One region of the Streptomyces sp. NPDC056161 genome, then DNA from elsewhere that is predicted to be linked to it. Evidence: predicted binding sites of a transcription regulator. Region 1 holds the regulator's gene; the other holds the start of a gene.

Region 1 (7,682 bases):
TCGCGTTGCGTCGTCGCAGGTCAGCACTCAGTTGCGTGTAAGGAGCGGATAAGAGTTGAGCGTCACGGACTCAGGTCTGTTGACCCAGCGGTCGACCTCATGCACACTTGAGTCCGTTCCACTCAAGTCAGCTGGAGGAAATCACCATGGCACGTGCGGTCGGCATCGACCTGGGCACGACTAACTCCGTCGTCAGCGTTCTGGAGGGCGGCGAGCCCACCGTCATCACCAACGCAGAGGGCGCCAGGACCACGCCGTCCGTCGTCGCCTTCGCCAAGAACGGCGAGGTGCTCGTCGGCGAGGTGGCCAAGCGCCAGGCGGTCACCAACGTGGACCGGACCATCCGCTCCGTGAAGCGCCACATGGGCACCGACTGGAAGATCCAGCTGGACGGGAAGGACTTCAACCCGCAGCAGATCTCCGCCTTCATCCTGCAGAAGCTGAAGCGGGACGCCGAGGCTTACCTGGGCGAGAAGGTCACCGACGCGGTCATCACCGTCCCGGCGTACTTCAACGACTCCGAGCGCCAGGCGACGAAGGAAGCCGGCGAGATCGCCGGTCTCAACGTCCTGCGCATCGTCAACGAGCCCACCGCGGCGGCCCTCGCCTACGGCCTCGACAAGGACGACCAGACCATCCTCGTCTTCGACCTCGGCGGCGGCACCTTCGACGTGTCCCTGCTGGAGATCGGCGACGGCGTCGTCGAGGTGAAGGCCACCAACGGCGACAACCACCTCGGCGGTGACGACTGGGACCAGCGCGTCGTCGACTACCTGGTCAAGCAGTTCCAGTCCGGTCACGGCGTGGACCTCGGCAAGGACAAGATGGCCCTCCAGCGCCTGCGTGAGGCCGCGGAGAAGGCCAAGATCGAGCTGTCCTCGTCCACCGAGACCTCGATCAACCTGCCCTACATCACCGCGTCCGCCGAGGGCCCGCTGCACCTGGACGAGAAGCTGACCCGCGCTCAGTTCCAGCAGCTGACCGCGGACCTGCTGGAGCGCTGCAAGACGCCGTTCCACAACGTCATCAAGGACGCCGGCATCCAGCTCGGCGAGATCGACCACGTCGTCCTCGTCGGCGGCTCCACCCGTATGCCCGCCGTCGCCGAACTGGTCAAGGAACTGACCGGCGGCAAGGAGGCCAACAAGGGTGTGAACCCGGACGAGGTCGTCGCCATCGGCGCCTCGCTCCAGGCCGGTGTCCTCAAGGGCGAGGTCAAGGACGTCCTGCTGCTCGACGTGACCCCGCTGTCCCTCGGTATCGAGACCAAGGGCGGCATCATGACCAAGCTGATCGAGCGCAACACCACGATCCCGACGAAGCGTTCGGAGATCTTCACCACGGCCGAGGACAACCAGCCGTCGGTGCAGATCCAGGTCTACCAGGGCGAGCGCGAGATCGCGGCGTACAACAAGAAGCTCGGCATGTTCGAGCTGACCGGTCTGCCGCCGGCGCCGCGCGGCGTCCCGCAGATCGAGGTCTCCTTCGACATCGACGCCAACGGCATCATGCACGTCACGGCGAAGGACCTCGGCACCGGCAAGGAGCAGAAGATGACCGTCACCGGCGGCTCCTCGCTGCCGAAGGACGAGGTCGACCGGATGCGCCAGGAGGCCGAGCAGTACGCGGAGGAGGACCACCGCCGCCGCGAGGCCGCCGAGACCCGCAACCAGGGCGAGCAGCTCGTCTACCAGACGGAGAAGTTCCTCAAGGACAACGAGGACAAGGTCCCCGGCGAGATCAAGACCGAGGTGGAGGAGTCCGTCGCCGAGCTGAAGGAGAAGCTCAAGGGCGAGGACATCACCGAGATCCGCACCGCCACCGAGAAGGTCGCGGCCGTCTCGCAGAAGCTGGGCCAGGCCATGTACGCCGACGCCCAGGCCGGGCAGGCCGCCGCCGGCGGCGCGTCCGGTGCCGGTGAGGCCAAGGCCGACGACGATGTCGTCGACGCGGAGATCGTCGACGACGAGCGCAAGGACGGTGCCGCGTGACGGAGGAGACCCCGGGCTTCGACGAGAAGCCCGACGTCCCCTCCGGCGCCACCCCCGAAGACGCCGAGCCGCAGGCCGCCGCCTCCTCCGCGGAGGAGGCGGCGGCCCCGGCCGGGGACGCAAGGCAGAACGCCGGTCTGGTCGCCCAGCTGGACCAGGTGCGGACCGCGCTCAACGAGCGCACCTTGGACCTCCAGCGACTGCAGGCCGAGTACCAGAACTACCGCCGCCGCGTCGAGCGCGACCGGGTCGCGGTCAAGGAGATCGCCATCGCGAACCTCCTGACCGAACTCCTGCCCGTGCTCGACGACATCGGCCGGGCCCGGGAACACGGCGAACTCGTCGGCGGTTTCAAGTCCGTCGCCGAATCGCTGGAGACCGTCGCCGCGAAGATGGGGTTGCAGCAGTTCGGCAAGGAGGGCGAGCCCTTCGACCCGACGATCCACGAGGCCCTGATGCATTCGTACGCGCCGGACGTCGAGGAGACGACGTGCGTGGCGATCCTGCAACCCGGGTACCGGTTCGGCGAGCGCACCATCCGCCCCGCGCGGGTGGCCGTGGCCGAACCGCAGCCCGGGGCGCAGTCGGCCAAGGCGGAGGGCGGCGAGGAGAACGCGGCGGGCGGCTCCGGTAAGCCCGGAAGTTCCGGTGGCTCCGGTGGCTCCGGTGGTTCTGGTGGTTCCGGTAGTTCCGGTAGTGCCGGCGGTTCCGCCGATGACAAGGAGAGCGGTGGCCCGGAAGAGGGCTGACGTAAGCACCGAGTGGAAGGAGGGACGTCGGGGATGAGCACCAAGGACTTCATCGAGAAGGACTACTACAAGGTCCTCGGCGTCCCCAAGGACGCCACCGACGCCGAGATCAAGAAGGCGTACCGGAAACTCGCCCGCGAGAACCACCCGGACGCCAACAAGGGCAACGCCAGGGCGGAGGAGCGCTTCAAGGAGATCTCCGAGGCGAACGACATCCTCGGCGACCCCAAGAAGCGCAAGGAGTACGACGAAGCGCGCGCCCTCTTCGGCAACGGCGGCTACCGCCCGGGGCCGGGCGCGGGCGGCAACTTCAACTTCGACCTGGGCGACCTCTTCGGAGGCGGCGCCCAGGGCCAGGGGCAGGGCGCGGGCGGCTTCGGCGGTGGCATCGGTGACGTCTTCGGGGGCTTGTTCAACCGGGGCGGCGCGGGGACCACGCGCACCCAGCCCCGGCGCGGCCAGGACATCGAGTCCGAGGTCACGCTGAGCTTCACGGAGGCCATCGAGGGCGCCACGGTGCCGCTCAGGATGTCCTCGCAGGCGCCCTGCAAGGCATGCTCGGGCACCGGCGACAAGAACGGCACGCCGCGTGTGTGCCCGACCTGTGTCGGCACCGGGCAGGTGGCGCGGGGCTCGGGCGGCGGCTTCTCGCTCACCGATCCCTGCCCCGACTGCAAGGGCCGCGGCCTGATCGCCGAGCACCCCTGCACGGAGTGCAAGGGCAGCGGGCGGGCCAAGTCGTCCCGGACCATGCAGGTCCGCATCCCCGCCGGGGTGACGGACGGGCAGCGGATCCGGCTGCGCGGCAAGGGCACCCCGGGCGAGCGGGGCGGACCGGCGGGCGACCTGTACGTCGTCGTCCACGTCGGCGAGCACCCGGTGTTCGGCCGCAAGGGCGACAACCTCACGGTGACCGTCCCGGTGACGTTCACCGAGGCCGCGCTCGGCGGCGAGGTCCGGGTACCGACCCTGGGCGGGCCGCCGGTCACGCTGAAGCTCCCGCCGGGCACGCCCAACGGCCGCACCATGCGGGCGCGGGGCAAGGGCGCGGTCCGCAAGGACGGCACCCGCGGGGATCTGCTGGTCACCGTCGAGGTGAGTGTTCCCAAGGACCTGACGGGGAAGGCTCGTGACGCGCTGGAGGCGTATCGCGAGGCGACCGTGGGTGAGGACCCGCGGACGGAGCTGTTCGAGGCCGCGAAGGGAGCCTGAGAGAGATGGACGGCCGTCGACGTAACCCGTATGAACTGACCGAGGAGACCCCGGTCTACGTCATCTCGGTGGCGGCCCAGCTCTCCGGCCTGCACCCGCAGACGCTGCGCCAGTACGACCGGCTGGGCCTGGTCTCCCCGGACCGCACCGCGGGACGGGGCCGCCGCTACTCGGCCCGCGACATCGAACTGCTCCGCCAGGTGCAGCAGTTGTCGCAGGACGAGGGCATCAACCTGGCCGGCATCAAGCGCATCATCGAACTGGAGAACCAGGTCGCCGCCCTACAGGCCCGCGCCGCGGAACTACAGGCGGCGCTGGACGGCGCGGCGGCGGCGATGCGGCAGCGCGAGGCAGCCGTCCACGCCTCCTACCGCCGCGACCTGGTGCCGTACCAGGAGGTCCAGCAGACCAGCGCGCTGGTCGTGTGGCGGCCGAAGAAGGCCAAGGACTGACCGGCGCGGCACGGCAGTACGTACGGCAGGGGCCCGGAGGTGATCCTCCGGGCCCCTGCCGTGTCCGCGCACGCTCAGCGGGGACCTGCCGTTCGAGGGCCGGGGAGGGCCGGGGAGAGCCGGGGAGGGCCGGGGAGGCAAAGGGAAGGCCGAGGGAAGGCCGAGTAGGGCCGGGGAGGGCCGGGGTGGACGCGGAGGAGTGGGCCGGGGTGGCCGGGGCGGTCCCGACGGCCGTTCCTGACGTCGGCTCATGTGAAGAAATCAAGGTTGGACGGATCTTTGCCTTCTCCTGAACTGCCCTGGGTGGAGGCCCCGTACCTGCTGCTTCAAGAGAGTTCCGCCAGACCTTCACAGCAACGACTGGACGTTACGTTGCGCACTCGTTAGGCACTTCTCCTTGACGCGGGTGGTGTCGACGCGTTGGCTTTTCAGTCACCTGGGCCGAATCAAGCCCTCACGTCCCGAACGCACCTAAGGTGAGCACTCGAATGCGTCGTATGGTCATGGCCGTGGCTGCGTCCACGGTGATCCTCCCGCTCGCAGGCTGTGGCGTTCTGAACGCGACGGGCAGTTCGGGCGACAGCGCCAGTCCCACCAAGGGCGACGACGTCACCGTGGGCCTGCTGCTGCCGGAGACGGCCAACACGCGCTACGAGAAGTTCGACTACCCCATCATCAAGTCGAAGGTCGACTCGCTGACCGGCCGGCAGGGCAAGGTCGACTACGCCAACGCCGGGGCGGACGCGGCGAAGCAGGCCACGCAGATGCAGAAGATGATCGACGACAGGGTCGACGTCATCCTGCTGGACGCGGTCGACGCGCACGGCATCGCGGGCGAGGTGCGCAAGGCCAAGGACGCGGGCATCCCGGTCATCGCGTACGACCGGCCGGCCGAGGGGCCGGTCGACGCGTACATCTCGTTCGACAACGAACTCGTCGGCGAGTTGCAGGGGCGTTCCCTGCTGGAGGCGCTGGGGTCGGGCACCGAATCCTCCAGGAAGATCGTCATGATGAACGGCGCGCTGACCGACCCGAACGCCAAGCAGGTCAAGCAGGGCGCCCTCGCCGCGCTGAACGGCAAGGTGACGGTGGCCGCGTCGTTCGACACCAAGGACTGGAAGCCGGAGAACGCCGAGGCCAACATGGCCCGTGCCCTCCACGACATCGGCAAGGACGACATCGCGGCCGTCTACTCCGCCAACGACGGCATGGCGGGCGGCATCGTCAAGGCGCTCAAGGCCGGCGGGGTCGTCGAGATGCCGCCGATCACCGGCCAGGACGCCGAACTGGAGGCGGTGCAGCGGATCGTCGCCGGCGACCAGTACATGACCGTCTACAAGTCCTACCCGGACGAGGCCGAAACGGCCGCCGAGATGGCGCTCGCCAAGGTCCAGGGCAAGGACATCCAGTTCGACGCGCTCACCCCGGACCGGGTGAACAGCCCCACCACCAAGGACATCCCGGCCCAGTTGGTGCAGGTGAGCGCGATGACGAAGAACAACATCAAGAGCACGGTCATCGCGGACGGCATCTACAAGGTCTCCGACATCTGCACGCCCGACTACAAGGCGGACTGCGACGCGCTCGGCCTGAAGTAGCGGCTACGGCCGTGAAGGCGGGCCGTGGCCGTGAACGCGGCGCTCCGTGCCCCTGAACGCGGCGCTCCGTGCCCGTGCTTGTGCTCGTGTTTCGTAATCGTGCTCGTGGCCGTGTCCGTCGAGTGGCCGTGTGCGGGCGGTGCGCGGGACGGGTGAGGAGGGAGTGCCCAGGGGGGCCTGACGGCTGCTGTGGGGCTTCTGAGGGCCGTTCACCGGGTTCCGGCCGCCCCGCCGGAGCCACGCCGCCGGGGGCGCGGAGGCGGCCGTCCGAGCGCCGGTACGCGACCTCCGCGCCGTCCACGGCGCAGGCCGGGCCCCGCTGGTCGCCCTCCTCGCCGATCGGCCGCCCCGCCGGCCGCTCGCCCCACCGGCTGCTGCGCGCGCCGTTGTCGTCCCGCGCGCCGCCACCGCCGTACGCGCCTGCCGGTCACCACGCGCCCGCCACCGCCGTACGCGATGCGCGGTCAGACCCGACCGGCCCGCCGTACCCGCCCGCCGTACTCGCCCGCCGTACTCGTCCCGAGTCCCATCCCCGACCCCCATTTCCGACCCCCATTTCCGACCCCCACTCCCGAGTCCCGTATGCCGCGTCCCGGGGCCCCGTAGAACCCCCTGTTCCGGCTCGCTCGTACAAACATCCTGATCCGGGTGTCGGCCGGTCTGCGGGTGTCTTCCGCATACGGCCCGGGGCGGCGTGGACGCGCAGGGTGACACAGTGGTCGCTGAGGGGATTTCACCTGCTCACGGCGGTGCGGGAGTTCGCCGACGGGCGTCGGCGGACCGGCCGACCGGCTGCGGGAGGGCCGAAAGACGCCGGGGAGGAACCGGGAGAATCCACCGGATCACGCTGGGCACGGCGCGGGCAGCCGTGTTGCGGAGCCGGTCGGGGCCGCGCATAGTTGCGCTGCGGAAGTGGCAGCAACCGGGGGTGGAATGGGCGATGACCGGGCGCGGAACGGAGGAGCATCCACACGGTGCCGACCGCCTGTGCGAAGCCGGGGACAGCGTGTACTCCCGGGCCGTACGGAGCGGGCGGGTGCCGCGCATGGATGCCGAGCCGGTGCCCTGCCTGCTGGATCTCGCCCTGCTGCACCCGGACCCGGACGACATGGACTGGCTGGTGCCGACCTCCCCGCAGGAGGTCATGACCCGGCTGCTGCGCGTGATGTACGACGAGGTCAGGGAGAGTCAGCGCCGGGTGGGTTCGGCGGTGGCGGCCTTCGAGCGGTACGCGGGTCTCGGCCGTCAGCTGCCGGCCCCGGCGTCGGCACCGGCCGAGGGCACCGCGATCCGGGTCCTCGACGGACTGTCCCGGATCCAGGCGGCGATGGACGAGGCGACCGCGGCCTGCACCACCGAGGTGCTGACGGTGCAGCCAGGCGGCATCCGGCGGGAGGCCGAGCTGACCGAGGGGCTGCACCGGGCGCTGGCGCTGCGCGGCCGGGGCGTGCGCATGCGCGACCTGTACACGCACGTGGCACGGCACGGCCAGGGACTGCTCAACTACCTGGAACTGATGGGTGACGCGGTCGAGGCCCGCACCCTGGACGAGGTCATCGACCGGCTGATCCTGTTCGACCGCACGGTCGCCTTCATCCCGGCGAACACCGACCGCACGATGGCGTTGGAGCTGCGGCACCCGGCGATGGTCGAATACCTGGTGACGGTCTTCGAACGGCT
Region 2 (7,682 bases), on a different contig from region 1:
CGGATGCGAGCGTGGGGGAGGTCTCTGCGGCCCCCGCGGCCGCAGCACCCGCCTGAGCCGGGGCGGCAGCCGCTCCCGGCTTGTAGTCGGCGAAGAAGTCCCACCAGGCGCGGTCTACCGAATTCGGGTCCTGGAGGTACTGCTGATAGATCTCGTCGACTAGCCACTCATTGGCGCCGAACGCGGCTGCGGGATTCTTCCCGGCCGGCTCGTCGGTCGTGGTGGAACCGCCCGGCCGAAGGCTGGGAGAGCTCGAATTACTGGCTGACTGTGGCGACACGGCGGCAACCGCCCTCTTCCGCTTCACAAGGTGATGGACAGCGGGAATAAAGGCTACGCCTCCGCGACCCTGAAGGTCAGGTCGGACCGGTTCATCGTCGTGTAAGTCACATCAGAAACCGGGTTTCGAGCCTTCAAATGGCGGGAAACAAGCGTGGTTCGGCTACGAATGGAGTGTCCGGCCCCGGGCCCGTGGGCGCGCATCCGCGCAGGCGTGCGCGGACCGCACGCGCCTGTCCGTGGGAAGGCGCGTGGATCTTGTGGTTCCGCTTCGAACTTTACGTCAACTTGGGAGAGAAGGCTCTCCCGGAAGAGTGACAAGGATCCGACAGCCCCGCTCGGATTCGGCCACGCCGATCCGGCCGCCGTGGAGATCGACCGCCCAGCGGGCGATCGCCAGGCCGAGCCCCGTGCCGCCGTCGCTGCCCGGACCGTGCGGGCGGCTGACGGCGCCGCGGTTGAACCGCTCGAAGACCCTGTGCCACTCCGAGCGCGGAATGCCGGGGCCCTCGTCGAGGACTTCGAGGTCCAGCGAGTCGGGATGCGTCCCGCGCCGCGCCCGCAGGGTGACCCGGCCGTGCGGCGGGCTGTGCTTGACGGCGTTGTCGATGAGGTTCGCGACGACCTGGTGGATGCGCTCCGGGTCGGCGAGCACCGTCAGCTCCGGCGGCGAGACGTCCAGGTGCAGATGGACGTCGGTCCGGGTGTGGCTGCCCGAGCCGGAGGCGATGCCCGCGCGCGCGGAGGCGACCATGTTGGCCTCCTTCAGCACCCCCGACAGGTACGGCCACACCTCGAACCGCCGCTTGCGCAGCGGCACGACCCCGTTGTCCAGCCGGGACAGGTCGAGCAGCGTCTCCACGAGGCGGCCGAGCCGCTCCGTCTGCCTGAGCGCCGTACGCATGGTCTCGGTGTCCGGCTCGGCGATGCCGTCCACGACGTTCTCCAGCACCGCCCGCAGGCCCGCGATGGGCGTGCGCAGCTCGTGTGAGACGTTTGCCACCAACTCCTTGCGCTGCCGGTCCTGCGCCTCCAGCTCGTCCGCCATGATGTTGATCGTCTGGGCCAGGTCGCCCAGCTCGTCACGGCGGTTCTCGCGCACCCGGCGCGTGTAGTCGCCGTGCGAGATGGACCGGGCCACCGCGTTCATCTCGTCCAGCGGCGCGGTGAGGGACAGCGCCACGAACTGGGTGATCAGCAAAGTGGCGATCATCGAGAAGACCGTGATGAAGCGCAGCTCCGTCTTCGTCTGCACCGCGATCATCGACAGACCTGTCGTGATCAGCACCGAGATGACGACCAGCGCACCCAGCTTGGTCTTGATCGAGAACGGGCGTACGCCGCCCCAGGGCTCCACGGGGCTCCTCCGCGCGGCCGACCGCCCCTCGCTCATGGCGTCGGCGTCTCCAGCGCGTAGCCCACACCGTGCACGGTGCGGATCCGCTCGGCGCCGATCTTCCGGCGCAGCGCCTTGATGTGACTGTCGACGGTCCGCGTGCCGGAGGCGTCGGCCCAGTCCCAGACCTCCGCGAGCAACTGCTCGCGGGAGAGCACCGCGCGCGGGGTGTTCGCCAGACAGACCAGCAGGTCGAACTCGGTCGGGGTGAGGTGCACGTCCTCGCTGCGCACCCGCACCCGGCGCTGCGCGTGGTCGATCTCCAGTTCGCCGAGGCGCAGGATGCCCGACCGCGGAGTCGCCGCGGCCAGCGCGGCCCGCTCCACCCGGCGCAGCAGCACGTGCACCCGCGCGGCCAACTCGCGCATGGAGAACGGCTTGGTCATGTAGTCGTCCGCCCCGACCCCGAGCCCGACCAGCATGTCGGTCTCGTCGTCCCGCGCGGTGAGCATCAGCACCGGCACCGGGCGCTGGGCCTGCACGCGGCGGCAGACCTCCAGGCCGTCGAAGCCGGGCAGCATGATGTCGAGGATCAGCAGGTCCGGCTGCCAAGCCTCGGCCGTGTCGACGGCGGCCGGACCGTCGCCCGCGGTCTGCACGAGGAAACCCTCGGCGCGCAGGCGGGCCGCGATGGCGTCGACGATCGTCTGGTCGTCCTCGACGACCAGGACCCTGCGCTGCGCGCCCGGCCCGGCCGTCGCCGTGCCGTTGTGGGAGGTATGTGTCTGCTCCATCGCCCGCCCCTGAAGTGTGCTTTCCGGAATCCGTGGGGTGATCCCATGACTGCTATTGACGCTTGAATGATCCGCGTCAGGGAAGCACACTACGGTGATTCAGCGGGCCGTCGCTATCCAGGTCGTACGGCGAGATGCACGGCGTCCGGAACGCCCCGGGCAACGGGGATCTCTTCGGTACGCACCCGTTGGAACCCGGCATTCTGCAAGGATCCTTCAAATTTCGGAGACGGTTCGGCGGACCAGACGGCGAGCACCCCACCGGGCCGCAACACACGTGCGCAGTCGGCCAGTCCGGCCGGTGTGTACAGCCCGCCGTTGTCCTCGGTGACCGTCCAGCCGGGCCCGTTGTCGATGTCCAGGCACAGCGCGTCGAAGGCGGCGGAGGTCTCACGCACGTACGCCACCAGGTCGGTTTCCACGATGTGGGTGCGCGGATCGGCCAGGGCCGCGGCGGACATCTCCGCGAGCGGTCCCGCGCGGTGCCAGGCGACGACCGCGGGTTCCCGTTCCACGACCGTGATCCGGCCCCAGCGGGGGTTCGCGGCCGCGTGTGCGAGCGAGAACCCGACCCCCAGCCCGCCGATCAGCACCTCGGGCGCCGCCCGCCCGTCCAGCGCCTCCAGCGCGGCGTCCACGAGCAGCCGTTCCGAGCGGCCGTCGGAAGTGTCCATCAGGAAACAGCCGTTGGCGATGATCTGGAGCAGCGGACCGTGCCGACGCAGGACCACCTCGCCGTACGGGCCCTCGCGGCGGTCCAGGACTTCGGGAGTGTCGTAGGCGGCGGTCATGCCCCCATCCTGCCCGACGCCTCGGACCACGCCCGCGGGTCCGCCCCGCCGCTGGTGACCGCGCCCGCGGACCGTGCCCGGCGCCGTCCGCACGCGCGGAGCCGCACGTGCGCGGGCAGCCTCCACGCGCTGTCCGATGACGACCGCCGGCCCGCTCGGACCCGCTCGCGCGGTCAACCCCGTCGGCGGCACTTCTCATCCGATGGAGTGTTCGGCCCACGGCCGCGTTCCCGTACGGAGCAGCCGTCGGCTCTGCACATCCTGTGAATCCGGGCCTCAGGTGGCGTCGGTCATAGACAGAGGTCACCGGGGCGCGAAGGGTGGGGCGCAACGGAAGGAGCGCCGCACGGTGGACGAGACCGCGGCGGCCGCGACGACGGCCGCCCCGCCCACGCCCCTGCCGGAGGTCTCGGGCCCGTCCTGGACTCCGGACGCCTCGGGTCCGCGCCGCGCCCCGGACGCTTCCGGTCCGCCTCCGGCCGCGGACGCCTCGGGTCCGCCGCGGGTTGCGGAGGCGGTGGGTCCGCCCGGAACCGGTACGGCCGGGCTGCTGGGCGGGATGCCGCACCAGCGGCGTGCACGGCCGGCGGCACTGCCCGCCGAAGCCGCGCCCGCCCGGGTGCCGTCCGATCGGCTGCCGTCCGTCCGCCGCCCCTGGCTGCTGCTGCCCACCCCGGCCGCCACGCCCTTCACCTTCGCCTACGCGGCCGTGCTCGCCGTGACCTCGCTGGTCGCCTCCGTCGCCGACCCGTCCCTCGTGCACGCCCTCCAGCAGGGCTCCAGCACGGACGTGGCCCACCTGGTGCGCACCCCCATGAGCGTGCTGGTGGCGAGCGCGCTGTGGATCGCGGGCGGGGTGTTCACGCCGTACGTGCTCGGCTTCCTGCTGGTCCTGACCGCGCTGGAGCGGCGGGTCGGCGCCCTGCGCGCGGCCGGTGTCTTCCTGCTCGGGCACATCCTGGCCACCCTGGCGACCGAGGTGCCCGTGGGGCTCGCGGTGCTGGCGGGACATCTGCCCGCCACCTCGCTGCACCGCCTCGACTACGGCATCAGCTTCGGCGTGGCCGCCGCCACCGGCGCCCTGGCCGGGCTGGTCACTCCCTGGCTGCGCTGGATCCTGCTCGGCCTGATCGGCGCGACGATCGCCGGGAACCTGATCGCGTTCACGGATCCGATGACCGGCTGGGGCCACCTCATCTCGCTGGTCATCGGCGTCGCGACCTGGCCCCTGGTGCGGTACTGGCAGCGCTCGCGCAACACCGCCGCCGAGGCCGCCGTGGCTGCCGTGGTCGCGGTCGGCGAGGTGGCCCCTGCGGGCGACGCCGGAGCACGCGTCCCCCGCTGAACCCGGTTCCCCGCTCTGCGGCCGGCCCGCCGCCACGGTCCCGCCGGGGCCGGGTCAGGCCGTGGGCCGCAGGTGCCGCCGGGTCCATTGCGCGAAACCGGTGAGCGGGATGCCGAGGGCGCTCGCGTACTCGGGGCGGGCGGGCTGGCCGGCCACGTTCATCCACGCGTGCGCGGCGCCCATCGGCGGCATCCCGGCGGCCAGGGCCTCCTCCTCGGTCATGTCCGGCGCGGACAGCGGGACGCCCAGCGCGCGGGAGAGCACCTCGGCGATCTCCGTCATCGACAGGTAGTCGCTCGCCAGCTCCAGCTCGACCCCGTCGAACCGCTCGGGTGCCGCGACGGCCGCGGCGGCCGTCGCGCCGATGTCGTCCACCGCGGCGAGCGACAGCCGGGTACCGGGGTTCAGGACGCTCACCAGGCCGCCCTCGACGCCGCGCGGGAACAGGAAGGCCATGGAGGGGAGGAAGTTCTCCATGAAAAAGCCGGGCTTGAGGAGGGTCCAGTGCGCGAATCCGGCCTCGCGGAGCCGGTCCTGGACGGCGCTCTTGGCGCCCAGGCTGGCTTCCAGCGTCCCCCAGCGGCCCGCGGTCCAGCCGGGCGTCCGGGTGTGCTGCCCGGCGCCGCTGACGGACGTGTGCACGAACTGCGGCACTCCGGCCGCCCGCGCGCCCTCGATGAGGTTGACGCCCTGGGCCACCTCCCCGTCGAAGTCGAAGCCTTCCGCGGTCAGGGCGGGCATCTGCACGGAGAAGACGGCGCGGGCCCCCTCGGCGGCCCGGACCACCGAGGCGCGGTCGTGGAGGTCGCCGGTGACCAGTTCGGCGCCGAGCGCTTCGACGGCCCTGGCCCGGTCGGTGCTCGTGTCACGCACCAGGGCGCGGACGGGAACACCCGCCGCGAGCAGGGCGCGGGCGGTCGCTCCGCCCTGTCTGCCGGTGGCACCGGTGACCAGGACGGGTGCGGGGTCTGCGGACATGGGTCTCCTCCGGTGCTCTGCTCGGCGAGAAAACGGCGGGGGCCGCCGTTTTCTTCGCGGTACGATATGGCGGGGCCCGCCGTTTAGCAAACCTGGAGATGACGCCATGCCTGACACCCGGCGTGCGGACGCGCGCCGCAACTACGCGCGCATCCTCGCCGTGGCCGAGGAGGAGGTCGGCGCCCACGGGTCCGGCGCCTCCCTGGAGCAGATCGCCCGCATCGCGGGGGTCGGCTCGGCGACCGTGCGCCGCCACTTCCCCACGCGTCGTGCCCTGCTGGAAGCGGTTTCCCGGCAGCGGATCGAGGCGCTGTGCGCCCGCGCGCGGGAGCTGACCGGCGAGAGCGACAGCCGCAGCGCGCTGCTGTCCTGGCTGGGCGACGTCGTCGTCTACTCCGCGTCCGCGCGAGGGCTGGCGGCGGCGCTGGCCTACGAGGGGGCCGGGCCCGACTCGGTGTACGAGAACTCCTGCGCGACGAAGCTGGAGGAGGCGGGGGAGCCGTTGCTGCGGCGTGCCGTGCGGGACGGGGCGGTGGCGGCGGACGTCACCGTCGCGGAATTGATCACGCTCGTCGTCGGGGTGGTGCTGGCGACGGAGGGCCGGCCGGATCCCCGGGGGGCGGCGGAGCGGATGTTCCGGCTTGCGGTGGTGGGGATCAGTCCGGCGGTGTGACGTGGGTTCTGGGCCGGTTTGCGTGATTCCCCGCGCCCCTGTGAGGGGGTTCTGCGGTGGGAGCGGTGCGGGTGCGTCGTGGTCTGTCGCGCGGTTCCCCGCGCCCCTGTGGGGTGCGGGTGAGGTGGGTCGGGTGCGGGTGGGTTGTGGTCGGTTGTGCAGTTCCCCGCGCCCCTGTTGTGCGGCTCCGCGGGTCTCCAGGGGGTGTGGGCGGGGTGATCGCTCTGGGCGAACGGGGGGTGGGGAACATACGGAGGGCCCTGTGCATTGAGTCGGCATAGCTCAACTTGACTGCCGAAGGGGAGATCATGGCTGCTGAGTCCGCGGCGTTCACACCGCTCGCCCTGCCCGTGCTGCCGCTCGACGACGAGGTCGTGCTGCCCGGGATGGTGGTTCCGCTGGACCTCAATGACACCGACGTACGCGCCGCGGTGGAGGCCGCCCAGGCCGCCGCGCGGGCGGAACCCGGCAAGCCCCGGGTCCTGCTGGTCCCGCGCATCGACGGTGCGTACGCGAGCACCGGTGTGCTCGGCACCGTCGAGCAGGTGGGACGGCTGGCCGACGGCGACCCCGGCGCGCTGATCCGCGGCCTCAGCCGGGTGAAGATCGGCGCGGGGACCACCGGACCGGGGGCCGCGCTGTGGGTCGAGGGGACCCGGATCGACGAGCAGGTGCCCGAGCCGCTGCCCGGCCACGTCGCCGAACTGGTCAAGGAGTACAAGGCCCTCGCCACCGCCTGGCTGCGCAAGCGCGGCGCCTGGCAGGTCGTCGACCGGGTGCAGGCCATCGACGACGTCTCGGCGCTGGCCGACAACTCCGGCTACTCGCCGTTCCTGTCCACCGACCAGAAGATCGAACTGCTGGAGACCGCCGACCCGGTGGCCCGGCTGAAGCTGGCCACCCAGCACCTGCGCGACCACCTCGCCGAGCAGGACGTGGCCGAGACCATCGCCAAGGACGTCCAGGAGGGCGTCGACAAGCAGCAGCGCGAGTTCCTGCTCCGCCGTCAGCTGGAAGCCGTCCGCAAGGAGCTGCGCGAGCTGAACGGCGAGAAGGACAGCGAGGAGGAGTCCGACGACTACCGCGCCCGGGTCGAGGCCGCCGACCTGCCCGAGAAGGTCCGCGAGGCCGCCCTGAAGGAGGTCGACAAGCTGGAGCGGTCCAGCGACCAGTCCCCGGAGGGCTCCTGGATCCGCACCTGGCTCGACACCGTCCTCGAACTGCCGTGGAACGAGCGGACCGAGGACGCGTACGACATCCAGGGCGCCAAGGCGATCCTGGACGCCGAGCACGCGGGCCTCCTGGACGTGAAGGAGCGGATCACCGAGTACCTGGCGGTGCGCAAGCGCCGGGGTGACCGGGGCCTCGGTGTGATCGGCGGCCGGCGCGGCGGTGCCGTGCTGGCGCTGGTCGGCCCGCCGGGAGTCGGCAAGACCTCGCTGGGCGAGTCCGTGGCGCACGCCATGGGCCGCAAGTTCGTCCGGGT

Evidence for each region. Region 1 encodes HspR, which represses chaperone genes until heat shock. Its sites were predicted from a motif close to TTGAGNNNNNNNNNCTCAA; they were not measured.
Region 2: a site for HspR is predicted at 6,464-6,482, ahead of lon (endopeptidase La). Genes of this name have one in related genera too.

Annotation. Positions count from the first base shown of each region.
Region 1 covers NZ_JBHJUV010000006.1:197,621-205,302, reverse strand. Annotated here, with positions in the region: gene ACFC09_RS08340 (MraY family glycosyltransferase) at 1-52, shown strand, start outside; gene dnaK (molecular chaperone DnaK) at 147-1,991, shown strand; gene grpE (nucleotide exchange factor GrpE) at 1,988-2,740, shown strand; gene dnaJ (molecular chaperone DnaJ) at 2,774-3,952, shown strand; gene ACFC09_RS08320 (heat shock protein transcriptional repressor HspR) at 3,958-4,404, shown strand; gene ACFC09_RS08315 (sugar ABC transporter substrate-binding protein) at 4,893-6,002, shown strand; gene ACFC09_RS08310 (LuxR C-terminal-related transcriptional regulator) at 6,943-7,682, shown strand, end outside.
Region 2 covers NZ_JBHJUV010000021.1:157,264-164,945, reverse strand. Annotated here, with positions in the region: partial or broken gene kgd (multifunctional oxoglutarate decarboxylase/oxoglutarate dehydrogenase thiamine pyrophosphate-binding subunit/dihydrolipoyllysine-residue succinyltransferase subunit) at 1-280, opposite strand, end outside; gene ACFC09_RS21315 (sensor histidine kinase) at 563-1,672, opposite strand; gene ACFC09_RS21310 (response regulator transcription factor) at 1,669-2,409, opposite strand; gene ACFC09_RS21305 (spermidine synthase) at 2,523-3,200, opposite strand; gene ACFC09_RS21300 (rhomboid-like protein) at 3,550-4,545, shown strand; gene ACFC09_RS21295 (NmrA family NAD(P)-binding protein) at 4,600-5,523, opposite strand; gene ACFC09_RS21290 (TetR/AcrR family transcriptional regulator) at 5,630-6,196, shown strand; gene lon (endopeptidase La) at 6,505-7,682, shown strand, end outside.